Regions from separate parts of the Leclercia sp. AS011 genome, predicted to be linked through region 3. Evidence: predicted binding sites of a transcription regulator. Region 3 holds the regulator's gene; each other region holds the start of a gene.
The links. The regulator PurR, encoded in region 3, represses purine synthesis genes. The targets are predictions, from matches to a motif close to CANGCAAACGTTTGCNTG.
Positions count from the first base shown of each region.

Region 1: a site for PurR is predicted at 3,651-3,668, ahead of galS (HTH-type transcriptional regulator GalS). Genes of this name have one in related genera too.
Region 2: a site for PurR is predicted at 8,162-8,179, ahead of WFO70_RS11855 (nucleoside-specific channel-forming protein Tsx). Genes of this name have one in related genera too.

Region 1 covers NZ_JBBCMA010000001.1:368,856-378,970, forward strand. The annotation lists gene fghA (S-formylglutathione hydrolase) at 1-383, opposite strand, end outside; gene WFO70_RS01660 (YbfB/YjiJ family MFS transporter) at 525-1,658, shown strand; gene folE (GTP cyclohydrolase I FolE) at 1,776-2,444, shown strand; gene yeiB (DUF418 domain-containing protein YeiB) at 2,464-3,621, shown strand; gene galS (HTH-type transcriptional regulator GalS) at 3,777-4,799, shown strand; gene mglB (galactose/glucose ABC transporter substrate-binding protein MglB) at 5,091-6,089, shown strand; gene mglA (galactose/methyl galactoside ABC transporter ATP-binding protein MglA) at 6,161-7,681, shown strand; gene mglC (galactose/methyl galactoside ABC transporter permease MglC) at 7,697-8,707, shown strand; gene WFO70_RS01695 (WYL domain-containing protein) at 9,225-9,596, shown strand; gene sanA (outer membrane permeability protein SanA) at 9,903-10,115, opposite strand, start outside.
Region 2 covers NZ_JBBCMA010000001.1:2,495,159-2,505,273, reverse strand. The annotation lists gene acpH (ACP phosphodiesterase) at 1-271, opposite strand, end outside; gene queA (tRNA preQ1(34) S-adenosylmethionine ribosyltransferase-isomerase QueA) at 363-1,433, shown strand; gene tgt (tRNA guanosine(34) transglycosylase Tgt) at 1,487-2,614, shown strand; gene yajC (preprotein translocase subunit YajC) at 2,637-2,969, shown strand; gene secD (protein translocase subunit SecD) at 2,995-4,842, shown strand; gene secF (protein translocase subunit SecF) at 4,853-5,824, shown strand; gene WFO70_RS11865 (VOC family protein) at 5,967-6,332, shown strand; gene WFO70_RS11860 (helix-turn-helix transcriptional regulator) at 6,346-7,026, shown strand; gene WFO70_RS11855 (nucleoside-specific channel-forming protein Tsx) at 7,140-8,024, opposite strand; gene WFO70_RS11850 (DUF3251 domain-containing protein) at 8,287-8,826, opposite strand; gene nrdR (transcriptional regulator NrdR) at 8,980-9,429, shown strand; gene ribD (bifunctional diaminohydroxyphosphoribosylaminopyrimidine deaminase/5-amino-6-(5-phosphoribosylamino)uracil reductase RibD) at 9,434-10,115, shown strand, end outside.
Region 3 covers NZ_JBBCMA010000001.1:1,493,960-1,504,074, reverse strand. The annotation lists gene mdtK (MdtK family multidrug efflux MATE transporter) at 1-355, opposite strand, end outside; gene WFO70_RS07020 (riboflavin synthase subunit alpha) at 579-1,223, shown strand; gene cfa (cyclopropane fatty acyl phospholipid synthase) at 1,258-2,406, opposite strand; gene punC (purine nucleoside transporter PunC) at 2,687-3,883, opposite strand; gene punR (DNA-binding transcriptional activator PunR) at 3,999-4,931, shown strand; gene purR (HTH-type transcriptional repressor PurR) at 4,928-5,953, opposite strand; gene cydH (cytochrome bd-I oxidase subunit CydH) at 6,249-6,338, shown strand; gene WFO70_RS06990 (MFS transporter) at 6,503-7,669, shown strand; gene sodB (superoxide dismutase [Fe]) at 7,705-8,286, opposite strand; gene WFO70_RS06980 (C40 family peptidase) at 8,409-9,212, opposite strand; gene grxD (monothiol glutaredoxin 4) at 9,550-9,900, shown strand; gene rnt (ribonuclease T) at 9,947-10,115, opposite strand, start outside.

The sequences.
Region 1 (10,115 bases), 1.1 Mb from region 3:
AGCGCCGGTAGCTCATCGCGCAGATAATCGTACATCCGGTAATGCTGCGCCCAGGGTTGCTGGGTGGCATTCAGGTAGAACCCGGCACCTTTGCCCAGGTCGTAACCGGCATCGTCCGCTACCTCATCCCCGCGCGGGCTGGTATCGGGCATCACCAGGGCGATCCCTAACTCTGCCGCCACCCGCTGGGCACCCGCCTTGGTGGTGAAGTTCTCATCGTTGCAGGTCAGGCCGGAGAGCCAGTACAGCACCGGCGGTTTTGCCCCACCGGTAGTCGGGGGCAGAAAGATACTGAACGTCATCGCGCAGTTCAGCACCGCGGAGTCGTGACGCCAGCGCTGCTGTCGACCTTCAAAACAGTGGTGCTCTTCGAGCAGTTCCATGCAGGGCTCCTTCAGGAAGGTTGTATAAAGAGATGAAGGTCATAATACAGATAATTCAATAACGAGTGAGTAACTTTCACTTCCGCATTAACCACATATCCTGCATCATGAATTTACGAAACTTTAACAACTGGAGTGGTCATGGCGCTGCGTATCGCGCTCAGCGGATTTGTGGTTCTGGTGGTGGCGATGGGAATAGGGCGCTTTGCCTTTACCCCGCAGGTGCCGCTGATGATTGCGGCAGGGCAACTGACTCTGACCAGCGCCGGGCTGGTGGCGGCAATGAACTACCTCGGCTATCTGGTGGGGGCCTGGGATGCCATGCGAGCGCACCGGTTTGTCGAGGGCCGTCTGTGGCTGGGGATTGTGGGCGCGGTGGCGCTGACCCTGCTCTCAGCCGTTGCGGATAACGCCATCGTCCACGGGCTGCTGCGGTTTGTGATTGGCTGCATGAGCGGCTGGTCGATGGTGCTGGTGGCCGCCTGGACCAACGAGCGGCTGGCCCATTTCGGCAAGCCGGGCCTGAGCGCTGCGGTCTTCGCCGGGCCGGGGGCGGGGATCACCATCAGCGGTCTGCTGGCGGTGTGGATCCAGGCGCACGGGCTGTCGGCCAGCGCCGCCTGGCAAATCTACGGCGTGCTGGCGCTGGTGCTGATCGCGCTGGTGGCCCGCTACCTGCCGCGTGCCGGGCAGCTGCATCGCCCGGGCACCACCCCGGAGCCGCTGACCCTGACCCGCGATCTGCGGCGTCTGGTCTGGAGCTACAGCCTCGCCGGGTTTGGCTACATCCTCCCGGCGACCTTTTTGTCGCAGATGGCGGCGCTGCGCTTTCCGGGTAGCGCGTTTGCTCAGTTTGTCTGGCCGGTTTTCGGCGTGGCCTCGGTGCTGGGCATTGCCCTGAGTATCGCCCTGCGCCATGTCTCTACTTCAAACCGCAGGCTGGCGCTGGTGCTCTGGCTGCAGGCGGTGGGGGTGATTGCCGCCTGGCTGTTGCCGGGGATGGCCGGTCTGGTGACAGGTGCGCTGCTGGTCGGCGGCGGATTTTTATGTGCGGTGCAGCTCTCGTTGCTCTACGGGCGCGAGCTGGCACCGAATCACACGCGGTACATGGCCGGGTTACTCACTACTGGCTATGCGGTCGGGCAGTTGATTGGCCCGATGACCTCGGCGTTGTCGAGCTGGCTCACCCATCAGCTGGAGCCCGCTCTGGGCCTTGCGGGTATCGCCCTTTTGGTGGCGGGCGGGCTGGTCTGGCAGCGTCAGGTTGAAAGGTAACGGCAATTGGAATAATTATCGCGGTGAATACTGGATTATGCTCGCCGCCTCACGCACAATGAGTGCACATTTTGCCCCACGGAGGGCAGAAGAGCACCGCACCTGCAGGAGAAAAGAATGTCATCAATGAGTAAAGAAGCAGCTCTCGTCCACGAAGCGCTGGTTGCACACGGTCTCGAAACCCCGTTGCGTCCACCGGTTCAGGATCTGGACAACGAAACGCGTAAACGTCTTATTTCCGGGCATATGACCGAAATCATGCAGCTGCTGAATCTCGATTTGAGCGATGACAGTCTGATGGAGACCCCACGCCGCATCGCCAAAATGTATGTCGATGAGATTTTCTCCGGGCTTGATTACGCGAACTTCCCGAAAATCACCGTCATTGAAAACAAAATGAAGGTGGATGAGATGGTGACGGTACGTGATATCACCCTGACCAGCACCTGTGAACACCACTTTGTGACCATCGATGGCAAAGCGACCGTGGCCTATATTCCAAAAGACGCGGTCATTGGTCTGTCGAAGATTAACCGCATCGTGCAGTTCTTTGCCCAGCGTCCGCAGGTGCAGGAGCGTTTAACCCAGCAGATCCTTATCGCGCTGCAAACGCTGCTTGGTACCAACAACGTGGCGGTATCCATTGACGCGGTGCATTACTGCGTGAAAGCGCGCGGCATTCGCGATGCCACCAGCGCCACCACCACCACCTCGCTGGGCGGCCTGTTTAAATCCAGCCAGAACACCCGTCAGGAGTTCCTGCGCGCCGTGCGTCACCACGACTGATCGTCAGGGCAGAATAGACATGGAAAGAAATGTCACGCTGGATTTCGTTCGTGGCGTCGCTATTCTGGGTATTCTGCTACTCAATATAAGCGGCTTCGGTCTGCCGAAAGCCGCTTACCTTAATCCCGCCTGGTATGGCGATATTACCCTCAGCGACGCCTGGACATGGGCGGTGCTGGATCTGTTCGCCCAGGTTAAATTCCTCACCCTGTTTGCTCTGCTGTTCGGAGCCGGTCTTCAGCTGCTGCTGAAACGCGGTAAACGCTGGATCCAGGCCCGCCTGTCGCTGTTGGTCCTGCTCGGGTTTATTCATGGTCTGCTGTTCTGGGACGGCGATATTCTGCTGGCCTACGGGCTGGTGGGGCTCATCTGCTGGCGCATCATCCGCGATGCGCAGGATATCAAAAATCTCTTCAATACTGGCGTGGTGCTGTTCATCATCGGCGTCGCCATCCTGCTGCTGCTGGGCGTGATATCGGGCGGCTCCACCAATCGCTCCTGGGTGCCGGACGCCGCCAACCTGCAGTATGAGCAGTACTGGAAGCTGGGCGGGGGGATGGAGGCCATCAGCAACCGCGCCGATATGATTGGTAACAGCCTGCTGGCGCTTGGGGCGCAATACGGCTGGCAGCTGGCGGGAATGATGCTGATCGGCGCTGCGCTGATGCGTACCGGCTGGCTGAAAGGCGAGTTTAGCCTGCGTCACTACCGGCGTACCGGGCTGTGGCTGGTGCTGCTCGGCCTGGCGATTAATCTCCCGGCGGTGATCGCCCAGTGGTATGTCAGCTGGGACTACCGCTGGTGTGCGTTTCTGTTACAGGCCCCGCGCGAACTGAGCGCACCCTTTCAGACCATCGGCTATGCTGCGCTGATATACGGCTTCTGGCCGCAGCTCTGCCGTTTCCGGCTGGTGATGGCGATAGCCTGCGTCGGGCGCATGGCGCTCAGCAATTACCTTCTCCAGACGCTGATCTGCACTACATTGTTCTACCACCTCGGCCTGTTTATGCATTTTGATCGCCTGCAGCTGTTGGGCTTCGTCCTGCCCATCTGGCTGGTGAATATTCTGTTCTCCGTTTTCTGGCTGCGTCATTTCCGCCAGGGGCCGCTGGAGTGGCTGTGGCGACAATTGACCGCACGTGCTGCAGGGGTTTCATTAAGTAATACATCCGGATAACGATCTGGATCACAATCATTAACAAAACGGATGTAACCGTTTTCATCCTTGTGAGCTTCTTCACGTAGTCCTCCCTCTCTCGCTGCCAGAATAGTCACCTTGCTAAACACAGGGGGTGTCTGTGAGTTGCTGCAATCTAAATAAGGGTGGTGAATATGATCACCATTCGTGACGTCGCGCGTCAGGCGGGCGTTTCTGTCGCCACCGTTTCCCGGGTCCTCAACAACAGCGCGCTGGTCAGTCCGGAGACGCGCGAGAGCGTGATGAAAGCCGTCACCGCGCTGGGCTACCGGCCAAACGCTAACGCTCAGGCGCTGGCAACCCAGGTCAGCGACACCATCGGCGTGGTGGTGATGGACGTGTCGGATGCCTTCTTTGGTGCCCTGGTGAAAGCCGTAGACATGGTCGCCCAGGAGCACCAGAAAAACGTGCTGATCGGCAACAGCTATCACGAGGCGGAAAAAGAGCGTAACGCCATTGAGGTGCTGATTCGTCAGCGCTGTAACGCCCTGATCGTCCACTCAAAAGCCTTAAGCGATGAGGAGCTGTCGGCCCTGATGGAGCAGATCCCCGGCATGGTGCTGATCAACCGCATCGTGCCCGGCTATGCCCACCGCTGCGTCTGCCTTGATAACGTCAGCGGCGCGATGATGGCGACGCGGATGCTGGTGAATAACGGACATCAACGCATCGGCTATCTTGCTTCAAGCCACCGCATTGAAGATGACGAAATGCGGCGTGAAGGCTGGCAGAAAGCGTTACTGGAGCAGGGCATTACCGCCTCGGACAGCTGGATCGGCACCGGCGCGCCGGACATGCAGGGCGGGGAGGCGGCTATGGTGGAGCTGCTTGGCCGCAACCTGCAGCTGACCGCGGTCTTTGCCTATAACGACAGCATGGCCGCAGGCGCGCTGACGGCATTGAAGGACAACGGCATTGCGGTGCCACAGCATCTGTCATTGATTGGTTTCGATGATATTCCGATTGCCCGTTACACGGACCCGCAGCTGACCACGGTGCGCTACCCGATCGCCTCGATGGCCCGGCTGGCCACGGAGCTGGCGTTACAGGGTGCCGCAGGGAAGCTGGATATCTCCGCAACCCACTGTTTCATGCCGACTTTAGTGCGTCGCCATTCGGTTGCCATTCGGCAAATTGTGGCGCCGATCACTAACTAATAATCAGCGGTGATGTAACCGTTTTCAATTTGTGAGTAAATTCACAGTAAGTTAACAATGCGCTGTCTATGATGTCAGCGTTTTAGTGACTGAAACGCTATGTAACGGTGAATAATCACTTTCACTATAGCCAGGGCACGTTAAACATCCAAAAAAACGCATTCTGGAGCGTTACCGACCAAGGAAGATAGAAATTTTATAAGTGGACTTCGGCCGGCATTAACGTTTCCTTAACACTTGCCCGCCGATCGTTATTCACACGAACTACCCTGCATAAAAACCGGAGATATCATGAATAAGAAGGTGTTGACTCTGTCTGCTCTTATGGCAAGCATGCTTTTTGGTGCGACCGCTCACGCTGCAGATAGCCGTATTGGTGTGACTATCTATAAATACGACGACAACTTTATGTCTGTTGTGCGTAAGGCCATCGAAAAAGAGGGTAAATCAGCGCCAGACGTGCAGCTGCTGATGAATGACTCCCAGAATGACCAGTCAAAACAGAACGACCAGATTGACGTTCTGCTGGCAAAAGGCGTGAAAGCGCTGGCTATCAACCTGGTTGACCCGGCGGCTGCAGGCACCGTTATTGAGAAAGCGCGTGGTCAGAATGTGCCAATTGTCTTCTTCAACAAAGAACCTTCCCGTAAGGCGCTGGATAGCTACGACAAAGCCTTCTACGTGGGCACCGACTCTAAAGAATCCGGCATCATTCAGGGCGACCTGATTGCTAAACACTGGGCGGCTAACCCGAACTGGGATCTGAACAAAGACGGTCAGGTGCAGTTCGTTCTGCTGAAAGGCGAGCCAGGCCACCCGGATGCTGAAGCACGTACCACTTACGTGATCAAAGAGCTGAACGACAAGGGTCTGAAAACCCAGCAGCTGGCATTAGATACCGCCATGTGGGATACCGCCCAGGCGAAAGATAAGATGGACGCATGGCTGTCCGGCCCGAACGCTGACAAAATCGAAGTGGTTATCGCCAACAACGATGCGATGGCTATGGGTGCAGTAGAAGCCCTGAAAGCACACAACAAATCCTCTATTCCGGTATTTGGCGTGGATGCGCTGCCAGAAGCGCTGGCACTGGTTAAATCTGGCGCCATGGCCGGTACCGTTCTTAACGATGCCAACAACCAGGCAAAAGCCACCTTCGATCTGGCGAAAAACCTGGCAGAAGGCAAAGGCGCAGCTGACGGCACCAACTGGAAAATCGACAACAAAGTTGTTCGCGTACCTTACGTTGGCGTAGATCAGGAAAACCTGGCGCAGTTCACCGGTAAATAAGTTTTAGCATTCCACTGGGCGCAGTTTCTGCGCCCTTTTATCACGCGACGCGAGGCCGAGAAGGTATAATTATGGTCAGCACAACGACTCAGTCGTCCGGTGAATACTTGTTGGAAATGAGCGGTATCAACAAGTCTTTTCCCGGGGTTAAAGCACTGGATAATGTTAATTTAAAAGTACGGCCTCACTCCATTCACGCCTTAATGGGTGAAAATGGTGCGGGTAAATCAACATTATTGAAATGCTTATTTGGGATCTATCAAAAAGATTCTGGCAGCATTCTTTTTCAGGGGAAAGAGATCGATTTCCATTCTGCCAAAGAGGCACTGGAAAACGGTATTTCGATGGTTCACCAGGAACTTAACCTGGTTCTTCAACGTTCTGTTATGGACAATATGTGGCTGGGTCGTTATCCGACCAAAGGCGTATTTGTCGATCAGGACAAAATGTATCGTGATACCAAAGCGATTTTTGATGAACTGGATATTGATATCGATCCGCGTGCGCGCGTCGGTACGTTATCCGTTTCACAAATGCAGATGATTGAAATTGCCAAGGCCTTCTCCTATAACGCGAAAATCGTGATTATGGATGAGCCTACCTCTTCGTTAACGGAAAAAGAGGTGAATCACCTGTTCACCATTATCCGTAAGCTGAAGGATCGCGGCTGCGGCATCGTCTATATCTCGCACAAAATGGAAGAGATCTTCCAGCTGTGTGATGAGATCACGGTCCTGCGTGACGGCCAGTGGATCGCCACCCAGCCGCTGGAAGGGCTGGACATGGACAAGATCATCGCCATGATGGTCGGTCGCTCCCTGAACCAGCGTTTCCCGAATAAAGAGAACAAGCCGGGCGAAGTGATTCTGGAAGTGCGCAACCTGACGTCGCTGCGTCAGCCCTCCATCCGCGATATCTCCTTCGACCTGCATAAAGGCGAAATCCTTGGGATTGCCGGTCTGGTGGGGGCCAAGCGTACCGATATCGTGGAGACCCTGTTCGGGATCCGTGAGAAATCCGGCGGGACCATCACCCTGCACGGCAAAAAGATCAATAACCATAACGCCAACGAAGCCATTAACCATGGTTTTGCGCTGGTGACGGAAGAGCGTCGCTCGACCGGTATTTACGCTTACCTGGATATTAACTTTAACTCCTTAATTTCTAATATTCATAATTACAAAAACAAAATCGGTCTGTTGGATAATTCCCGCATGAAGAGCGATACCCAGTGGGTAATTGACTCGATGCGCGTAAAAACCCCAGGACACCGCACGCAAATTGGCTCGCTCTCCGGTGGTAACCAGCAAAAGGTTATTATTGGCCGCTGGTTATTAACTCAACCTGAAATTCTGATGCTGGATGAACCCACCCGCGGTATCGACGTTGGTGCAAAGTTTGAAATTTATCAGCTGATTGCTGAATTAGCCAAGAAAGATAAAGGGATTATTATTATTTCGTCCGAAATGCCGGAATTGTTAGGGATCACAGATCGTATTCTGGTCATGAGCAATGGTCTCGTTGCCGGAATTGTTGAAACCAAAACGACAACGCAAAACGAAATTTTGCGTCTTGCGTCTTTGCACCTTTAAGATCAGGGGCTCCTCATGAGTGCGTTAAATAAGAAAAGTTTTCTTACTTATCTGAAAGAAGGCGGTATTTACGTTGTTCTTTTAGTCTTGCTGGCCATTATTATTTTCCAGGATCCAACCTTCTTAAGTCTGCTGAACTTAAGTAACATTCTGACTCAGTCTTCGGTACGTATCATTATCGCGCTGGGCGTGGCGGGTCTGATTGTCACCCAGGGTACTGACCTGTCAGCCGGTCGTCAGGTCGGTCTGGCGGCAGTTGTCGCGGCAACGCTTTTGCAGTCGATGGAAAACGCCAACAAGGTGTTCCCGGAAATGGCGACCATGCCCATTATCCTGGTGGTCCTGATTGTCTGCGTTATCGGTGCGGTCATTGGTCTGATTAACGGCATCATCATCGCCTACCTGAACGTCACACCGTTCATCACTACCCTGGGCACGATGATCATCGTTTACGGTATCAACTCCCTGTACTACGACTTCGTGGGTGCCTCGCCGATTTCTGGTTTCGACAGCGGCTTCTCCACCTTTGCGCAGGGCTTTATCGCGCTGGGCAGCTTCCGTCTCTCTTACATCACCTTCTATGCCCTGATTGCGGTGGCCTTTGTCTGGGTGCTGTGGAACAAAACCCGCTTCGGTAAGAACATCTTCGCTATCGGCGGTAACCCGGAAGCGGCGAAAGTCTCCGGTGTTAACGTGGCGCTGAACCTGCTGGTGATCTATGCCCTGTCCGGCGTGTTCTACGCGTTCGGTGGTTTGCTGGAAGCAGGCCGTATCGGCTCAGCCACCAACAACCTCGGCTTTATGTATGAGCTGGATGCGATTGCCGCGTGCGTCGTGGGTGGCGTGTCGTTCAGCGGGGGTGTAGGTACCGTTCTGGGCGTGGTAACCGGTGTGATCATCTTCACCGTTATCAACTACGGCCTGACCTATATCGGCGTCAACCCGTACTGGCAGTACATCATCAAGGGCGCGATCATTATCTTCGCTGTTGCGCTCGACTCCCTGAAGTACGCGCGTAAGAAGTAATCATCCTATTGCAAAAAAAACCCGCTTATCATAAGCGGGTTTTTTTATGCTAGATAAATCTATGAGTATTTTTGATATCGGCCCACACCTTAACATCTGCTCTTTGGCATGTTTTCACCGATATTCATCCCAGCGAGCGTGAAGGCTAGCAAAAATATTAATGTCACTTATATTACTCATTAGCGAAGATAATAGAGGCTAATGTGTAGTATATCACGCATTAGTTATGGTTAGATTGCTTTCCAGTCCTGATAAAATTAACAAAAATTTTTATGATTTCAAATAGTCTATATTCATATCCTTTACGTCAGTTTAACTAATATGCATGCCACACCATTTAATATTAATTATATCTATTTGATTACGATCAACCGCACACAATGAAAATTCATCCATTCTGCCATTTTAAGATATGGGAATGCTATTTATGTGGCTGATGTTTTGCATTTTTCTAATTGTTATTATCTATTTATGTATCAAATTGACGCCCACCAGGCGTGAGCGGGAAGAAGCCAAAATGGCTAATTCTCGGGCAGAAGCTAGTAGACGCATTCTGGCTGCAGAGAAAAACCTGTACAAAGTTTTCCCTCAAAATAAAACAATCAAACCTCAGTCTGAACCAAGATCTTCTAAGAAAAAAGTCAAAGAAAAACTTTCGGTTAGAGATGCTGAGATCGAGATTTACTATGAAGACGCCAAAGGCGATATAACTCAACGCGAGATTCGAGTGATGACCTACATAGTTCGGACAGGAAGAATTACAGCGTGGTGCCATCTCAGAAACGGGTTGCGGACATTTTATATTGACAGAATAATTAGCGCTGTTGATATGAATACGGGTGAAATCATTAACGATATTGATTTATACCTCGCAGACCACATTGGCTAAAATAGCTGACTTGATAGCAGATACTGTCGTGAATGTCACTTTTCAGCTTGATAGTGCAAAACCCATCTTATTTACATCTAAGATGGGTTATTTCTATATATGTATTGAAAATGTTAAGTTTTGTTTAAATGTACTTTAGGCGGAAATACCTTAATACATACGCCATCATTATCTTCGTAGTTGAGTCAGATTGCCTAAGCATGCGTGCAATGCGGTTTTTTAAGCCCGGCGGCGCTGCGCTTGCACGGGCCTACGGTATTGCGGGTTTTGTAGGCCGGGTAAGGCGAAGCCGCCACCCGGCGGGGTTTATTTCTTCTTCTGCATTTCCAGCAGCTGCTCTGGCGTCACCGCCGGATAGCCTTGGGCGTCTTCCGGTACTTCCAGCATCGCCGGGATCGGCACCAGCGGGCCTAAGAAGCGGGGTTCGCGTTTGAAGACGTAGAGGTCGGCCAGCGCCCCCAGGCGGGCACCAAACTCGCGCACCCGGACGGTGAGCATGTCTTTCGGTGAGGGGACTGC
Region 2 (10,115 bases), 1.0 Mb from region 3:
GTTCCCAGTGGCGGGAAACAAAGTGATCCCACATCACATCCAGCGTAATGGGGGCGACCCGGCGGGTTTCCGGGCGAAACCAGGCTTTGGCCTCTTTCACTTCGGGCAGGTTATCGGTCATGACGTCGATCCGACGGTGCAGGAAAATACCTTCCACCACCTCGGCGGGATAATCCCCGGCGGGATTGCCGCGCACAAAATCGGCCAGCAAATTGCCGGAAAGGGAGCTGTCAGCGAGGTGGGCGAGGTGCAGGTGAGCGAGAAAATTCATGCGATTCGTTATCCGGGGTCGGCTAGTTGTTGCAGCAAAGAGGTGTGAGCACTAGACTAAGCCGCCTGTTTTTAAGTCACGAGTATATGCCATGCGCGTCGCCGATTTCTCCTTTGAATTACCCGAGTCCCTGATTGCCCACTATCCTATGCCAGAGCGCAGTAGCTGCCGCTTATTGTCGCTGGATGGGCCGACGGGGGCGCTGACGCACGGTACTTTCACCGATTTGCTCGACAAGCTCAACCCGGGTGACCTGCTGGTGTTCAACAATACCCGAGTGATCCCGGCCCGTCTGTTTGGCCGTAAAGCCAGCGGCGGCAAGATCGAAGTGCTGGTCGAAAGAATGCTCGATGATAAACGTATTCTGGCACATATTCGCGCCTCCAAGGCACCAAAGCCGGGTGCAGAGCTGCTGCTGGGCGACGACGAAAGCATCAATGCCACCATGGTGGCGCGTCACGATGCGCTGTTCGAAGTGGAGTTCAATGACGATCGCACGGTGCTCGACATCCTGAACGCCATTGGCCATATGCCACTGCCGCCGTACATTGAGCGTCCGGATGAAGAGGCTGACCGCGAGCTGTATCAGACCGTCTACAGCCAGAAGCCTGGCGCGGTGGCTGCGCCGACGGCGGGCCTGCACTTTGATGAACCTTTGCTGGAAAAACTGCGTACAAAAGGCATTGAGATGGCCTTTGTGACGCTGCACGTCGGCGCGGGAACCTTCCAGCCGGTGCGAGTGGATAGCATTGAAGACCACATCATGCACTCCGAGTATGCCGAAGTGCCGCAGGAGGTTGTGGATGCGGTTCTGGCGGCGAAAGCGCGCGGTAACCGCGTGATTGCCGTTGGCACCACCTCGGTTCGCTCGCTGGAAAGCGCCGCGCAGGCCGCCAAAAACGATCTGATCGAACCCTTCTTTGGCGACACCCAAATCTTCATCTACCCGGGTTATCAGTATCAGGTAATCGATGCGCTGGTGACCAACTTCCACCTGCCGGAGTCGACCTTGATCATGCTGGTGTCGGCTTTTGCTGGTTATCAAAACACCATGAATGCCTACAAGACTGCGGTAGAACAAAAATATCGGTTTTTTAGCTACGGTGACGCGATGTTTATCACGTACAATCCGCAGGCTTTGAATGAACGTGTCGGGGAATAACGCCGCGGCACTGGTCTAACGCGCCGGACTGTTTTTCTGACGCTGGAGAAAAAATGAAATTTGAACTTGATACCACCGATGGTCGCGCTCGCCGTGGCCGTCTGGTGTTCGATCGCGGCGTCGTTGAAACGCCTGCTTTCATGCCTGTGGGCACCTACGGCACCGTAAAAGGGATGACGCCGGAAGAGGTCGAAGCTACAGGCGCGCAAATTATCCTCGGCAACACCTTCCACCTGTGGCTGCGCCCGGGCCAGGAAGTGATGAAGCTGCACGGCGATCTGCATGACTTTATGCAGTGGAAAGGCCCAATCCTGACCGACTCCGGCGGATTCCAGGTCTTCAGCCTCGGCGATATCCGTAAGATCACCGAAAAAGGCGTTCATTTCCGTAACCCTATCAACGGCGACCCGATCTTCCTCGATCCGGAAAAGTCGATGGAGATTCAGTACGATCTCGGCTCCGACATCGTGATGATCTTCGACGAATGTACGCCATACCCGGCGGACTGGGACTACGCCAAGCGCTCGATGGAGATGTCCCTGCGTTGGGCGAAGCGCAGCCGCGACCGCTTTGATGGCCTCGGCAACAAAAATGCGCTCTTCGGTATTATTCAGGGAAGCGTTTACGAAGATTTACGCGATATCTCTGTTAAAGGTCTGGTAGAGATAGGTTTTGATGGCTACGCTGTCGGCGGTCTGGCTGTCGGGGAGCCGAAGGAAGATATGCACCGTATTCTGGAGCATGTTTGCCCGCAAATTCCAACAGATAAGCCTCGCTACCTGATGGGCGTCGGTAAGCCAGAAGATCTGGTTGAAGGCGTACGTCGCGGCATTGATATGTTCGACTGCGTTATGCCGACCCGCAACGCCCGTAATGGTCACCTGTTCGTGACCGACGGCGTGGTAAAAATCCGTAATGCGAAGCATAAAAGCGACACCAGCACGCTCGATGCCGAGTGCGATTGCTATACCTGTCGCAATTATTCTCGTGCCTATTTGCATCATCTTGATCGTTGTAATGAAATACTGGGCGCGCGTCTCAACACGATTCATAACCTTCGCTATTACCAGCGCTTAATGGCTGGTTTACGCAAGGCTATTGAAGAGGGTAAATTAGAGAGCTTCGTGACCGATTTTTACCAACGACAGGGTCGGGATGTCCCACCTTTGAACGTTGATTAATTTATTTAATGAGGGAATTTTAATGAGCTTTTTTATTTCTGATGCGGTAGCGGCAACAGGTGCACCGGCGCAGGGCAGCCCGATGTCTCTGATCCTGATGCTGGTGGTGTTCGGTCTGATCTTCTATTTCATGATCCTGCGTCCACAGCAGAAGCGCACCAAAGAGCACAAAAAGCTGATGGACTCCATCGCAAAAGGCGATGAAGTGCTGACTAACGGTGGTCTGGTAGGTCGTGTGAGCAAAGTAGCAGATAACGGCTATATCGTTATCGCGCTGAACGATACTACTGAAGTAGTGATTAAACGTGACTTCGTCGCTGCCGTTCTGCCGAAAGGCACCATGAAAGCGCTGTAATTAACTTTTCCCAAAGGGAACTGCCGTGTTAAACCGTTATCCTTTGTGGAAGTACGTCATGCTGGTCGTCGTCATTGTCGTCGGCCTGCTGTATGCGCTTCCCAACCTGTATGGTGAGGATCCGGCCGTTCAAATCACTGGCGCGCGCGGTGTCGCCGCCAGTGAGCAAACGCTGATCCAGGTCCAGAAAACGTTACAAGAAGAAAAAATTACCGCTAAGTCTGTGGCACTGGAAGAGGGCGCTATTCTTGCTCGCTTCGACTCCACCGACACGCAGCTCCGCGCTCGTGAAGCGCTGATGGGCGTGATGGGTGATAAATATGTCGTGGCGCTAAACCTTGCTCCTGCGACGCCCCGTTGGTTAGCGTCTATCAACGCGGAGCCGATGAAACTCGGTCTCGACCTGCGTGGCGGCGTGCACTTCCTGATGGAAGTGGATATGGAAACCGCGCTGGGCAAACTCCAGGAACAAAACATCGACAGCCTGCGTAGCGATCTGCGCGACAAAGGCATTCCTTACACCACCGTGCGTAAGGAAGAGAATTACGGGATGAGCATCGCGTTCCGCGACAGCAGCGCCCGCGATCAGGCGATGGATTATCTGACCCAGCGTCATCGTGATCTGGTGCTCTCTTCTCAGGGCAGCAATCAGCTGCGCGCGGTGATGACCGATGCGCGTCTGAAAGAGGCACGTGAATATGCGGTTCAGCAGAACATCAACATCCTGCGTAACCGTGTAAACCAGCTTGGCGTTGCTGAACCGCTGGTACAGCGTCAGGGTGCTGACCGTATCGTGGTTGAGCTGCCGGGTATCCAGGATACCGCACGTGCGAAAGAGATTCTGGGCGCGACCGCGACCCTGGAATTCCGTCTGGTGAACACCAGCGTCGATCAGTCTGCTGTCACTTCTGGCCGCGTTCCGGGCGACTCTGAAGTGAAACAGACCCGTGAAGGCCAGCCGGTTGTGATGTACAAGCGGGTGATCCTGACCGGTGACCACATCACCGACTCGACCTCCAGCCAGGACGAATACAACCAGCCGCAGGTTAACATCTCGCTGGATAGCGCGGGTGGTAACATCATGTCTAACTTCACCAAGGACAACATCGGTAAACCGATGGCGACCCTGTTCGTGGAGTACAAAGACAGCGGTAAAAAAGATGCGAACGGTCGCTCCATCCTGGTGAAAGAGGAAGAGGTGATTAACATCGCCAACATCCAGTCTCGCCTGGGGAACAGCTTCCGTATCACCGGCATCAACAACCCGAACGAAGCCCGTCAGCTCTCGCTGCTGCTGCGTGCCGGTGCGCTGATTGCGCCGATTCAGATTGTTGAAGAGCGGACGATCGGTCCAACACTGGGTATGCAGAACATTACTCAGGGTCTGGAAGCCTGCCTGGCAGGTCTGATCATCTCCATCATCTTTATGATCTTCTTCTATAAGAAGTTCGGCCTGATTGCGACCAGTGCGCTGATCGCTAACCTGGTGTTGATCGTCGGCATTATGTCCCTGCTGCCGGGGGCGACGCTCACCATGCCAGGCATTGCGGGTATCGTTCTGACCCTTGCGGTGGCGGTCGACGCCAACGTACTGATCAACGAACGTATCAAAGAAGAACTGAGCAACGGTCGCTCAGTCCAGCAGGCGATTGACGAAGGTTACCGTGGTGCCTTCAGCTCCATCTTTGATGCGAACGTAACAACACTGATTAAGGTAATTATCCTGTATGCAGTGGGTACCGGCGCGATCAAGGGCTTTGCTATCACCACCGGTATCGGTGTGGCAACGTCAATGTTTACCGCTATCGTCGGCACCCGTGCCATCGTGAACCTGCTGTACGGCGGCAAGCGCGTTAAAAAGCTGTCTATCTGAGGAGTGCGTTGTGGCACAGGAATATACTGTTGAACAATTGAACTACGGCCGTAAAGTCTGGGACTTTATGCGCTGGGACTACTGGGCCTTTGGCATATCAGGTTTTCTGCTGATCCTGTCCATCGCCATCATCGGCGTGAAGGGTTTTAACTGGGGTCTCGATTTTACCGGTGGTACGGTAATTGAGATCACCCTGGAAAAACCGGTCGATATGGACCAGATGCGTCAGTCGCTTGAGAAGGCGGGCTTTGAAGAGCCGCTGCTGCAGAACTTTGGCAGCAGCCGCGACATCATGGTGCGTATGCCGCCGGTGAAAGATGCTAACGGCAGCCAGGAGCTGGGCAGCAAGGTCGTGACCGTGATTAACGAAACGACCAGCCAGAATGCGACGGTAAAACGTATCGAATTCGTTGGCCCGAGCGTGGGTGCGGATCTGGCCCAGACCGGTGCGATGGCACTGCTGGTGGCGCTGCTTTGTATCCTGGCGTATGTCGGTTTCCGCTTCGAGTGGCGTCTGGCTGCCGGGGTGGTTATCGCCCTGGCGCACGACGTGGTGATCACCATGGGCGTTCTGTCGCTGTTCCATATCGAGATCGACCTGACCATTGTGGCCTCGTTGATGTCGGTTATCGGTTACTCGCTGAACGACAGTATCGTGGTATCGGACCGTATCCGTGAAAACTTCCGTAAGATCCGTCGCGGTACGCCGTACGAAATCTTTAACGTGTCGTTGACCCAGACGCTGCACCGTACCTTGATCACCTCCGGGACCACCCTGATGGTGATCCTGATGCTGTATCTCTTCGGCGGCCCGATTCTGGAAGGCTTCTCGCTGACCATGCTGATCGGTGTTTCCATCGGTACGGCCTCGTCCATCTACGTCGCGTCCGCGCTGGCGTTGAAACTGGGCATGAAGCGCGAGCACCTGCTCCAGCAGAAAGTCGAGAAAGAGGGGGCGGATCAGCCGTCCATTCTGCCGTAAGACACCGTCTTTCGCGTTAACAGAATCCCGGTCAATTGGCCGGGATTTTTTTTGCCTGCTCCTGACAAACACTCCTGACACTATGCTGTCAGGAGGCCTGGCGTAGACTCCTTCTGAACTCAAACAACAGGCAGGAGGATGTATGAAAAGTGTGATTAACTGGTTTGAAATTGCGGTCGCGGATATGGATCGTGCCATCAAATTTTACGAGCCGGTGATGCAGGTGGCGCTGAGACGCGAGAAAATGGATGTTGCAGAGCTGGCCATTTTCCCTCATGAGGATCCGGCCACCGGAGGCGCGCTGGCAAAATTTGACGGCATTACACCCTCGCCCCAGGGCGCTATTATTTACCTGCATACTGACAACCTGGCGGCAACGCTGGATCGCGTAGCTTCTGCAGGCGGTGAGTGCGTGTTTGGTCCGCTGGAGTTACCCAACGGTATTGGCACTATTGCCCTGTTTACCGACAGCGAAGGTAATCGCGTCGGCCTCCATCAACCCGCCTGAGAGCAAAAATAACATGACCCGACGCGCTGACCGCTTGTTCCAGATTGTACAGATCCTGCGGGGCAGGCGTCTGACAACGGCAGCGCATCTGGCAGAGAGGCTGAGCGTTTCCGAGCGTACGGTCTACCGTGATATCCGGGATCTGTCACTCTCTGGCGTGCCGGTGGAAGGGGAGGCGGGGAGCGGCTATCGTCTGATGTCGGGCTTCGACCTGCCGCCGCTGATGCTGACCAACAGGGAGTCCGAAGCCTTGATGGTGGCGATCCGCCTGCTCAAAACCTGGGGCGGGGAGTCGCTGTCACGTGAGCTGGAGTCGGCGCAGGAAAAGGTGCTGGCGATCCTGCCGGAAGAGAGCCGACGCAAGGCCGAGCAGACCCGGATCTACGCGCCGGATATCGCCATGCAACCCCACTCCCGCAGCGGCTTCGACGTGATCCATCAGGCGATTTCAGCCCAGCGCGTGCTGGCGCTGCACTATCGTGATGAGAGCGGGCAGTTGTCTTCTCGCGATGTGCAGCCGCTGGGGCTGTTCTTCTGGGGGGAACACTGGCTGCTGGCGGCGTGGTGTGAACGGCGCGATGACTATCGCTGTTTCCGGCTCGACAGATGTCTGAATATCACCCTCACGGACAGACGCTTTAGTGAGAGCGCGGATCGCTCACTGGCGGATTTTTTGAGAAAGGTTAAGCAATAAAAAAAGCCAGCTCCTGAGCTGGCTTTTTTGCCCGGCGGCGCTGCGCTTGCACGGGCCTACAACACCGTAGGCCGGGTAAGCGAAGCGCCACCCGGCGATACAGGCACAACTTATTAGAAGTTGTAACCCACAACCAGGTAACCACCCCAGCCGGTAGAGCGGACGCTGAAGTTGCCATCGCCAAAGTTCAGGCTGGCGTCGTCGTTCCACTGACCACCGTTGTGCCAGTAACGGGCCACAACAGAGTAATGCCAGTGATCGTAGTTCAGCGCCAGGATGTGGCTGGAGGCGATGGAGTCGTTGGTACGCGCTTTCTTACCGTTCAGGTCACGGAAGTCGTTGTCGCCCAGATCTGAACCCCAGTCAAAGTTGGTGAACCCGATGTAGCTCAGGTTGCCGCCCCACAGCTGGGTGATTGGCACAAAGTATTTCACTTTGAAACGGTAGCCATCCCACTCGTTTTCGTTCGCTGCGCCATAGTTCTGCCACTGGTATTTGGCATACACGTTCATGGACAGGCTCATCGGCAGACCGGTGTCGATGTCAGTACCCAGACCCATGTACCAGGTGCTCTGGCGACCGGACTTGTTGCGGCCCATGTCGTAGATGTAGTTGTTTGCGAAGTACCACTCTTTGAACGGACCAAACGCCAGGCTGGTGCCGGTCAGCTTATCGATGGAGAAGCGCGGTTCGATCTCCATGAACAGTGGAGAACCGTGGTTCCAGATACCTTTCGCATCCGTGTTACCGCCGAAGAAGACCGGTGCATCCATGTAGCCATAGAAATCAAACCAGTCTTTCTTGGCGAAGGCTTCGTATTCCAGGTAGGTATCGTTGCGGATCTGTGGTCCAAAACGGGTGTGGTAGCTGCCGACGACGTTAACGCTCTGGTGCCACCAGTCGGAAACGTACTCGGGTTTATCGTTTTCGGCTGCCTGCACAGCGAAAGTAGAGGAGAGTGCCAGCGCTGCACCGGCTGCCAGTAATGTTTTTTTCATAATAATGCCACTGATTTGAAATCCCTTACGGGAGTGAAAAAGGCGCGAATTGCGTTTCTAAATATTTCGTGTTTCTGGGAGCCTATTATAGGAATCCTTGCTCACAAAAATATGTGTTGTTTCACAGTTCTCTCACATACGTAATCGATTGCGTTCACGTTTGCGTATTTTTAACGGAGCGGATTGTAATGGCAAACATTTCTGTTGCCAATGTTTCAAAGCTCAGAAGAGTGCGGAACGTGTAACACGTTCCGCAGGGGGATTATTGCGCGACGGGCTGAATATCGTGGATGCGGATAAAACCGAGCTGGTCAGGCGTCAGACCATTCAGCTGAAGCGGAATGTCGACATCGCTGGGTGCCAGCACGCTGGCCGGGGCATTGATCAGCTGGGTCTGGACGTTCAGCTCCTGGAAGCTGTCGGTTGTGCCCTGGATCTGGCCCCACTCAACGGTGGCGCTAAAGGCTGGCAGCGGATCGTTTGATTCTCCCTGAATGCGCAGCGTTGCGCGGGTGCCGTCGGCGTTAGGCGCGACGTTTACCAGCGACATCTTCAGCGTGCCAATCTGGCTGTTCAGTCGGGCAGGAGTGTTGGATCCGGTCAGCAAATAGACGCCGCTGGTCGATTTGGCGTTCAGCGCATTCTGCTGGGTGATTTTGACCGTTTCCTGGTTGAGCTTGTTCATGGTGCTATTCAGTGAACTGATGCTCTGATTCATCTGGCGCACTTCGCTTTGCTGTGCACAGGCGCTGAGGCTAAAAAGGCTTCCCAGCAGCAGAACATGAAGGTAACGTCTTGTCATGGCAATTATTTCCCTGAAATAACGGATTCTGCTAAGGGTAGTCAACGAAGCTGCCCTGCGTATAGATCCTTTATCTCAAAAACGCTCCTTCTTTGTTGTCAGCCCTGTTCAGGGTAAAATGGAGTTCAGTCAACCCGATAGCCAGGACACCGTATGCATTGCCCATTCTGTCTCGCCGTGGATACCAAAGTAATTGACTCCCGACTCGTAGGAGAGGGCTCATCCGTGCGCCGCCGCCGTCAGTGCCTGGTGTGTAACGAACGCTTCACCACCTTTGAAGTGGCGGAGCTGGTGATGCCCCGCGTCGTGAAAAGTAACGACGTCCGCGAACCTTTCAACGAGGAAAAGCTGCGCAGCGGGATGCTAAAAGCACTGGAAAAACGGCCAGTCAGCGCAGATGACGTCGAAATGGCGCTTAATCACATCAAAACCCAGCTGCGCGCCACCGGCGAGCGCGAGGTACCGAGCAAAATGATCGGCAACCTGGTGATGGAACAGCTTAAAAAGCTCGATAAAGTAGCCTATATCCGCTTTGCTTCTGTTTACCGCAGCTTTGAAGACATCAAAGAGTTCGGTGAAGAGATCGCCCGCCTACAGGATTAAGCACATGCAGGATGAGATTTACATGGCGCGAGCGCTGAAGCTGGCGCAACGCGGTCGGTTTACCACCCACCCGAATCCCAACGTCGGCTGCGTTATTGTTAAAGATGGCGAGATCGTCGGGGAAGGTTTTCACTACCGTGCCGGTGAGCCGCATGCCGAAGTCCATGCCCTGCGCATGGCCGGCGAGAAGGCGCGCGGTGCTACCGCCTACGTCACGCTGGAGCCCTGCAGCCATCATGGCCGCACCCCACCGTGCTGTGATGCCCTTATCGCAGCGGGCGTATCACGGGTTGTTGCGGCGATGCAGGATCCCAACCCGCAGGTGGCCGGTCGCGGCCTCTATCGCCTGCAGCAGGCCGGTATTGAAGTCAGCCACGGTCTGATGATGAGCGAAGCTGAACGCCTGAACAAAGGCTTCCTCAAGCGGATGCGGACCGGTTTTCCCTATATTCAGCTGAAGCTGGGTGCTTCGCTGGATGGCCGCACGGCGATGGCCAGCGGGGAAAGCCAGTGGATCACCTCCCCGCAGGCAAGGCGCGATGTGCAACGTCTGCGCGCGCAAAGCCATGCTATTCTCACCAGCCATGCCACCGTACTGGCCGACGATCCTGCGCTGACCGTGCGCTGGGATGAGTTAAACGCGGATACCCAGGCGCACTATCCGCAGGAGAATTTACGTCAGCCGC
Region 3 (10,115 bases):
TATTGCGCATGGCATGAATAATATAGCCCGCGTTCCACAGGACGATCATGATCAGCACCGAGACGAAACCGGCCAGCCAGAACCCCTGGCGGATCTGATGGGCAATACGCTCCCGACGCCCGGAGCCGTTGAGCTGCGCAATGGTCGGGGTTAACGCCAGCAGCAGGCCGTGACCAAATAAAATCGCCGGCAGCCAGATAGAGGTGCCGATGGCGACCGCGGCCATGTCGGTGGCGCTGTAGCCGCCCGCCATCACGGTATCGACGAATCCCATCGAGGTTTGGGCAATTTGCGCGAGTATTACCGGGATCGCCAGAGCTAATAACTGACGCGCTTCAATCAAGTACTTCTGCACGTGAACACCTTTGATATTGTTGTTATTTGAAAGAGAAAAAGCCGCTGCGAAAAAGCAGCAAAAAGAAGATGCGGGGAATTCCAGCTATTGTAGCGGGGATAAGCTAATTATCTAGTGAAAAAATCGCCAGAAAAGGTGGGGTACTGGCAACCTCTATTTTCAACTGTTATTGTGGTGCGATAAAACGGTGTCTTCACCGAAGGAACAAACAGGAGTCGTAAGCATGTTTACTGGTATTGTGCAGGGCACCGCGAAACTGGTGTCTATTGATGAAAAACCCAACTTCCGCACCCACGTCGTCGCCCTGCCGGATGAGATGCTCGATGGGCTGGAGACCGGGGCATCGGTTGCGCACAACGGGTGCTGCCTGACGGTCACCGAAATCAACGGGAACCTGATCAGTTTCGATTTAATGAAGGAAACGCTGCGTATCACTAACCTGGGCGATCTGGCTGAAGGGGATATTGTGAACGTGGAACGCGCGGCGAAATTCAGCGATGAAATCGGCGGACATTTAATGTCGGGCCATATTATGACTACCGCTGAAATTTCTAAAATCCTGACCTCGGAAAATAACCGCCAGATCTGGTTTAAAGTTCAGGATCCGTCGTTAATGAAATACATCCTTTATAAAGGATTTATTGGCGTGGACGGCATCAGCCTGACGGTGGGCGAAGTGACCCCAACCCGTTTCTGTGTACACCTGATCCCGGAGACGTTGCAGCGCACCACCCTTGGCAATAAAAAGCTGGGCCATCGGGTCAATATTGAAATCGATCCGCAAACTCAGGCGGTGGTCGATACCGTGGAGCGGGTGCTGGCGGCTAAAGAGGCGGCCGCCATCCAACAGACGCTCAACGACGCGTAATAAAAAAACACCCCGGCTTGCCGGGGTGTTTTGTTTAGCGCGCCACCCGCAGGCCGTGCTCCACGCCGCGGCTAAACACCACCTGCCACAGATGAATATCCCGGGCGCGAAACGCCCCGGCACAGGCATTCAGGTAATAGCTGAACATCCGTTTAAATCGTTCGGAATAGTTGTCTGCGATCTCCGGCCAGGCGGCGAGGAAACGTTCATGCCATGCCATCAGGGTGGTATCGTAATCAGCGCCGAAGTTATGCCAGTCTTCCATGACAAAATGGGGTTCACTGGCATTGGCGATCTGGCGTACTGAAGGTAAACAGCCATTCGGAAAGATGTATTTATCGATCCAGGGGTCGACGCGATGATCGGTTTTTTGAGAGCCGATGGTGTGCAGCAGAAACAGACCATCCGGTTTCAGGTTACGATCCACCACCTCAAAATAGGTGCGGTAGTTCTTCGGCCCGACGTGTTCGAACATCCCCACAGAGACGATGCGATCGAACTGGTCGCGCAGATCGCGATAATCCTGCAACAGAATAGTGACATCCAGATCGGCACAGCGCGCCTGGGCCAGGCGTTGCTGCTCCGCTGAGATGGTCACGCCCACCACGCTGACGCCATAATGATGCGCCATAAAATGCGCCAGCCCGCCCCAGCCGCAGCCGATATCGAGCACCCGCATGCCGGGTTTCAGCTGCAGTTTTTCACAGATCAGACGGAGTTTATCCTGCTGCGCCTGTTCGAGGGTGGTTGCCTCTTTCCAGTAACCGCAGGAGTACTGCATGGTGGGGTCGAGCATGCGGCTGAAGAGATCGTTACCAAGATCGTAATGCTCTTTGCCGACGATCCAGGCGCGCTTTTTACTTTGCAGGTTGAACAGGCGGGCGGTGGCGATCCGTAGCGTATCCTTCAGGTGGCTGGGCAACTGCTTTTCCAGCCCCGCCCGCAGGACGTTATTGAAAAAGATATCCAGCCGCTCGCACTCCCACCAGCCGTCCATATAGCTCTCGCCAAGACCCAGCGAGCCCTGCTGCAGGACGCGTTTAAAAAAATCGGGGTGTTTAATTTGTAAATCGGAGGAGGCCGGGCCGTTGATGGTAATACCCGCGCGGCTCAGCAATTCATTAACGATCCGGAACCAGTCATCATTCCGGATGCTGACTTCTTCTATACACGATGAACTCATAGCTTCTCCATCACCTGATGTGATCAGAATCCATAAATAGCGTAGACGCTCTTTATGTAGAGTGAGAAATTTCACGGTGTAACCCGTGAGGCTAATATCCGACGTAGAACAGAGGAAGGGAGAGGACCCTTGCCGAAAGGCCATCCATGGTAAAACGGGAGCACTCCGGCTCCCGTTAACACTTAATATTTTTAGTATTTATCAGAACGCTCAAGTCAGTATAGGACTGATATCCTGGTGATTCAACAGGATATTGTTAGCAAGCTAATCAATAATTCCGTCAGGCCCGGGATGATTCGGCGTGCAGACGCTCATCCTGCTGGCCCGCGGGGACGTACTGCATCCGATAGCCCAGCGCCGCCAGCACCACGGTCGCTACCATCACGCTGGTGGTGGTCAGCAGCGGAGTGGCAATCAGCCAGGACACCAGCAGGCTCGCCAGGAAGCAGAGACCCAGCTGCAACGTGTTCTGCAGGGCGGCGGCGCTGCCGGTTGCCTGCGGGAAGGGACGCAGCGCTTGCGCCACGACAATGGGGTAGATCGCGCCGTTCGCCACCGCCATCAGGCAGAAGGGGATCAGCAGCGCGGCCAGGCCCACACCCGTGATAAACCCGACCGCCCAGGTGGCAATCACGCTGACGGCAAACAGGCCCAGCAGCCACGGCAGCATCTGGTGACCCTGCCATTTCTGCAGCGCGGCGCGGCAGCCATAGCCACCGATGAGGAAGGCGATGGTCTGCGGCACGTAGCTCAGGCCAATCGCCGCCGGGCTGTAGCCCATGTCGCTCAGAATAAACGGCGAACCGGTCAGCCAGGCGAAGAAGCTCGCGGAGCAGGCGGCATAAATCAGCACGTTGCCGCGGTAGGTGCGCGAACGCAGCAGCGATACAAAAGTCACGCGTTGTTCAGACTGGCCTTTTTTAGCCGCCGCCGGTTTGAGGCTAAAGGCCGGGATCATCAGCACCAGAGTAATCGCAAACAGTACCGCAAAAATCGCCTGCCAGCTGAAGTGGGCGAGGATCCAGCTGCCCAGCAGCGGGGCCAACGCCGGAGAGAGCCCGACCAGCGGCATGATGGTGGCAAAAATACGGTTCGTGCGTGAGGCCGGATAGTAATCGGTCACCAGCGCCTGCCAGGTTACCGCCGCGGCGCAAACCCCCACCGCCTGAATAAAGCGCAGCACCAGCAGCCAGGTGGCATCGCGAACCCACAGCATGCCGAGGCAGCCAAGAGCAAAAATGGCTAAACCGGCCAGCAGCACCGGCTTACGGCCAAAGCGGTCGGACATCGGGCCCCACAGCAGCTGGGCAAAGGCAAAACCCGCCAGGAACAGGCTCAGGCTGGCGCTGATGGCCGCCGCCGGGGTTTGCAGATCCTCCTGCATGATCGAAAAAGCAGGCAGGTACATATCGGTGGCGAGGAAGCCCAGCACGCTTAAGCCGCCGAGCCAGACTAAAAATCCTTTCCCGGGTGTCATTGTTCTATTCTCCGTTTGGGCGCAGGTAGGGGTAGCCGGTGAGTGTAGGGAGTGCAAACCCGCTTGTGAAACGCTAATATTTGGCGGTTGCATTCAAAAAATTTGCAGGCAGAAAATGTGGTCAGAATATTCTCTTGAAGTGGTGGATGCCGTGGCGCGTAACGGCAGCTTCAGCGGGGCAGCCCAGGAGCTGCATCGCGTTCCCTCCGCCATCAGCTACACCGTGCGTCAGCTGGAGGAGTGGCTGGCGGTGCCGCTGTTTGAGCGGCGTCATCGCGACGTGGAGTTGACCCCCGCCGGGGCGTGGTTCCTTAAAGAGGGACGGTCTGTTATCAAAAAAATGCAGATCACCCGCGAGCAGTGCCAGCAGATCGCCAACGGCTGGCGCAGCCATATCTCCATCGCGGTGGATAATATCGTCCGCCCCGAGCGCACCCGGCAGATGATTGTCGATTTTTACCGCCACTTTTCCGACGTCGAACTGCGGGTGTCCCAGGAGGTCTTTAACGGCGTCTGGGACGCGCTGGCGGACGGCAGGGTGGAGATGGCGATCGGTGCCACCCAGGCGATCCCGGTCGGGGGACGCTATGCGTTTCGCGATATGGGGACGCTGAGCTGGAGCTGCGTGGTCGCCAACCATCACCCGCTGGCCGCCATGGAAGGGCCGCTTAGCGATGATACCCTGCGCAACTGGCCCTCGCTGGTGCGCGAAGATACCTCCCGCTCGCTGCCCAAACGCATCACCTGGCTGCTGGACAACCAGCGGCGGATCGTGACCCCGGACTGGGAATCCTCAGCCACCTGCCTCTCGGCCGGACTGTGCGTGGGAATGGTGCCGGTGCACTTTGCCCGTCCGTGGATCGACAGCGGCAAATGGGTGGCGCTGTCGCTGGAAAACCCTTTCCCGGATGCGGCGTGCTGCCTGACCTGGCAACAAAACGATATGTCACCGGCTCTGGCCTGGCTGCTGGATTATCTTGGCGACAGTGAAACGATGAACAGGGAGTGGCTGCGGGAGCCAGAGGGGCTGACTCCCGGAGAGGATTAACGGCGGTAGTCGCGGAACGGACCATCCGCAACGGAGCGGCGTTCAATCAGGCGTGGATGGACCTCAATGGACTGAGACTCCTCGCGCTTATTGACGATACGGTCCAGCAGCATGTTGAAGGCGGTCTCCCCCAGCGAATCTTTCGGCTGGTGGATGGTGGTCAGCGCCGGGGTAAAGAAGCGGGCGTTGCGCACGTTATCATACCCGATCAGCGACACGTCCTGCGGAACGCGCAGGCCCATCTCGTCGGCGGCACAGAGTGCACCCATCGCCATAATATCCCCGCCGCAGAAGATGGCGGTCGGGCGCGGGCTCTGGGAGAGGATCTGCTGCATCGCGCGGTAGCCGGACTCCGGCTCAAAGTCGCCCTGCACGATCCAGTTTTCCGGCACCGTGATTAATGCTTCTTCCATCGCCTTCATAAAGCCTGCAAGGCGTCCGGCGCCGGTGTTGCGCTCCAGCGCTCCCGGGATCACGCCGATTTCACGGTGGCCGCGTTCGATCAGATAGCGACCGGCCATATAGCCGCCTTCAAAGGCGTTATCGATCACCGAGTCGGTAAAGTCCGCTTTGGCTTCGCCCCAGTCCATCACCACCATTGGAATATTGCGATACTCTTCCAGCATCGTCAGCAGGGGTTCCGGGTATTCGGAACACATCACCAGCAGACCGTCGACGCGCTTTTGCGCCATCATCGACAGATAGGCCCGCTGTTTTTCGAGGCTGTTCCAGGCGTTGCCGAGGATCAGGGTGTAGCCCTTCTGGAAGCAGTTCTTCTCTACCGCTTCAATAATTTCCGCAAAATAGGGCGCTTCGCTGCTGGTCGCCAGCAGGCCGATAGATTTGGTGTGATTAACCTTCAGACTGCGGGCCACGGCGCTGGGAGAGTAGTGCAGCTCTTTTATGGCCGCCCAGACGTTGTTGCGGGTCTCTTCCGCCACAAAGCGGGTTTTGTTAATAACATGTGATACGGTTGTAGTGGAAACGTTTGCGCGTTTCGCCACGTCTTTAATTGTTGCCATCAGATGTCACTCCAGACCATATCTAAGCTCCTGAAAAACCAAAAGGTAAACGTTTGCCTTCACTCGCCCTAATTGCGCAATTTGAATTGCGGTACGCCGGGAAAACGACACAGGACGTCAGGAGGGGGTCAATGGCCGGTACGCTAATAAATTTAGCGTGGAATTTTGTCTTATCTTGGGCAAAAGGGGAAGAGCAAAAACCGATATCAATCTAAATCCAGCAAGATTTTTACCCTGAACTGTGTAAAAATGAGCAAGCTCACTCTTCGTAGGGTGATTAAAAGGAGAAAAATTGATGAGTACCGATCTTAAGTTTTCGTTGATTACCACTATTATTGTTCTGAGCCTGATTGTTGCCAGCGGTCTGACTGCGGCACTGCACTGATTGATGCGGGAGAGGTCAGCTCTCCCTCGTTCCTTCCGCTGATTGTTACGCACCCTGCAAAAATCTTTTGCTAAATTGTTAACTTCTCATTTTTTGCGATTGATGTCATGCTTTCGCCTTCATTGTTCTGTGTCGCCTCACGACACGGTGTCTGGAGTTGAAGTATGAGAATCAATTTTCCGCTGCTGGCCCTGGCCATTGGTGCCTTTGGTATCGGCACGACCGAATTTTCCCCGATGGGCCTGTTGCCGGTTATCGCCCGGGGCGTGGATGTCTCTATTCCCGCTGCAGGGATGCTGATCAGCGCCTACGCCATCGGCGTGATGGTGGGTGCGCCGCTGATGACCCTGCTGCTGTCCCATCGCGGACGCCGCAATGCGCTGATCTTCCTGATGGCGATCTTTACCGTCGGTAATGTCCTCTCGGCGCTGTCGCCGGATTACACCACCCTGATGCTGTCGCGTATCCTGACCAGCCTGAACCACGGCGCCTTCTTTGGCCTCGGGTCGGTAGTGGCGGCCAGCGTGGTGCCGAAGCACAAGCAGGCCAGCGCCGTCGCCACCATGTTTATGGGCCTGACCATCGCCAATATCGGCGGCGTGCCGGCTGCAACCTGGATGGGCGAAGTAATTGGCTGGCGAATGTCCTTCCTGGCCACCGCACTGTTGGGCGTGGTGTCGATGATTGCGCTGTTCTTCTCCCTGCCGGCTGGTGGGGCGGGTGAAAAGCCGGAGGTACGCAAAGAGCTGGCGGTGCTGCTGCGTCCGCAGGTGCTCTCTGCCCTGTTGACCACGGTTCTCGGCGCTGGCGCGATGTTCACCCTCTATACCTACATTGCCCCGGTGTTACATGATATCAACCAGGCGACACCGGCCTTTATCACCGCCATGCTGGTGCTGATTGGCGTCGGTTTTTCCATCGGCAACTATCTGGGCGGCAAGCTGGCGGACAAATCCGTGAGCGGCACCCTGAAAGGCTTTTTACTGCTGCTGATCGTCATTATGCTGGCTATTCCGTGGCTGGCGCGTAATGAAGTGGGGGCGGCCGTGGCGATGGTGGTGTGGGGCATGGCGACCTTCGCGGTAGTTCCGCCGTTGCAGATGCGCGTGATGCGCGTGGCCAGCGATGCGCCGGGGTTATCGTCGTCGGTGAATATCGGTGCCTTTAACCTGGGGAATGCGCTGGGGGCGGCGGCCGGTGGGGCAGTGATTTCCAGCGGGATGGGTTACAGCTTTGTACCGGTGATGGGCGCCATTATCGCGGCGCTGGGGCTTATTCTGGTCTTTGCCTCCGGGCGAAAACAGCCTGCGCCGGTTTGCGCCACCGAATAAAAATAACGCCGAAGGAAATTCCTTCGGCGTTTTCATTATGCGGCGAAGTTCTTCGCCACAAATTCCCAGTTTACCAGCGCCCAGAAGTGCTCAAGGTAATTCGGGCGCGCATTACGGTAATCGATGTAATACGCATGTTCCCAGACGTCGACGGTCAGCAGTGGGATCGCGCGGGTGGTTAACGGCGTTCCCGCATTAGAGGTAGAAACGATAGCCAGTGTGCCGTCCGCCTCTTTTACCAGCCAGGTCCAGCCAGCGCCAAAGTTCTTCACTGCGGCATCGGTAAACTTCGCTTTAAACTCCGCAAAGCTGCCGAACGCGGCAGTGATGGCCGCAGCCAGCTCACCCGTCGGTTCGCCGCCTGCATTCGGGGCCAGGCAGTGCCAGTAGAAGGTGTGGTTCCACACCTGAGCGGCATTGTTAAACACGCCGCCTTCAGATGTGCGCACGATCTCTTCGAGGGATTTCCCTTCGAAGGCGGTGCCGGCGATCAGGTTGTTCAGGTTGGTAACATAGGTCTGGTGGTGTTTGCCGTAGTGGTACTCCAGGGTCTCCGCCGAGATGTGCGGGGCCAGGGCGTCTTTTGCATACGGTAATGCAGGTAATTCAAACGACATTGCTTCTCTCCTTATTATAGTGATCCATTCAATAGCCCTACTGAATGAAGGGATAGAGTAGCAAATTGAAAGGGTATGCAAAAGAGGAACTTACCCCGCCAGCGTACCGGCGGGGCAGGGGATTAACGGAGGGTGTTGGCCTTCATGACGCGACGCGCGCCGACGTAATGGCGCTGCCAGTAGTCTTCGCTCAGGGAGGTGATCTGAATGTCCTGGCCCGAACGCGGGGACTGAATGAATTTGCCGTTGCCGACGTAGACGCCAACGTGATCGGCGGTGCCACGACCCTGCGTGCGGAAGAACACCAGGTCGCCGCTCTCCAGCTCACCGCGATCGACCGGGGAGGCGTCACGCAGGTGATACATTTCGTTAGCGGTGCGTGGAATGCGGAATTTAACCAGATCTTTATAAGCGTAATAAACCAGGCCGCTGCAGTCGAAGCCGGTACGCGGAGAAGTACCGCCCCAGCGATAAGGCTTTCCAATCTGACCCATCAGCTTATTCATTGCCGTTTTTTGCGCTTTCTGCATCCGCACTTTATGCGCTTCGGCAAGCGTCGTGGTTTTGCTGGTTTTTACGCACTGCGCTTTACGCCCTTTACGGGTGGTGCATTTTTCTGTCACAACGCGGGAGGCGGTTTGCGTGGTACGGCTGGCGCTGCGGGAAGTGGTGCGGCTTTTCTTGCTGGAATGGGTTGTCTGTGTTTTTGCGAGGCTTTTTTTGGTGCTGCTCTTTTTACTGGTGCTCTCTTTTTTGGTGGTTTTGCTGGTACTGCTTTTTTTCTTAGGTTCGGTTGCTTTCGCCAGATGCGTTTTATGCGCGGCAGAAGGCCGCGCCTGCTCTGAGGCGTTAGCCACCGGCGTGAAGGTGAGAGACGTAAACAGCAAAGCACAGAGCGTGATCGAGAATGTATTTATTCGCGCCACTGGGCAATCCTCTGGTAATAGCGGGTTATAAACAAACCTGCGTATGATTTACAAAACCCGTCGATTCTAATCTATAAAAAGGCCCGACGTTAATAAACTTTTTGCATCTAAAACTACGTTTCGTTAGCGAGTGCAAAAATATCACTTTTTCACAGGGGCATTCTGTACATTAGCTGAACAAAACCGCAGCTAATCTGGCGATAAGTTAGGTTCTGAATGCATCTTTAAGGCACGCGCGGTAAAATCATATAAGTGACAAAAATGTTATTTTCCGTTGTCGGTCTGAAACGCTACAATGTCAGACGATTGCCGTAACAGAAGTTAAAGGAAGCAAAACATGAGCACTACTATTATTGAAAAAATTCAGCAGCAGATTGCTGAAAACCCGATCCTGCTGTACATGAAAGGTTCTCCGAAACTGCCAAGCTGTGGTTTCTCCGCTCAGGCGGTCCAGGCGCTTTCTGCCTGTGGCGAACGTTTTGCTTACGTTGATATTCTGCAGAACCCGGATATCCGCGCTGAGCTGCCAAAATACGCGAACTGGCCGACCTTCCCGCAGCTGTGGGTTGACGGCGAACTGGTTGGCGGCTGCGACATCCTGATTGAGATGTATCAGCGTGGCGAACTGCAACAGCTGATCAAAGAGACGGCTGCAAAATACAAATCTGAAGAGCCAGGCGCCGAGTGATCCACCGGGCCCGGTAAATAAAAAAGCGACCCTGTGGTCGCTTTTTTTATGCGTTGTCGTCAGCTTCCGGTAGCGGCCAGCCGCCGAGGCGTTTCCAGCGGTTAACGATTTCACAAAATAGTTCCGTGGTGCGCTCGGTATCGTACAAGGCAGAGTGCGCCTGGGTGCCGTCAAACTCAATGCCGGCGGTGATGCAGGCTTTCGACAACACGGTT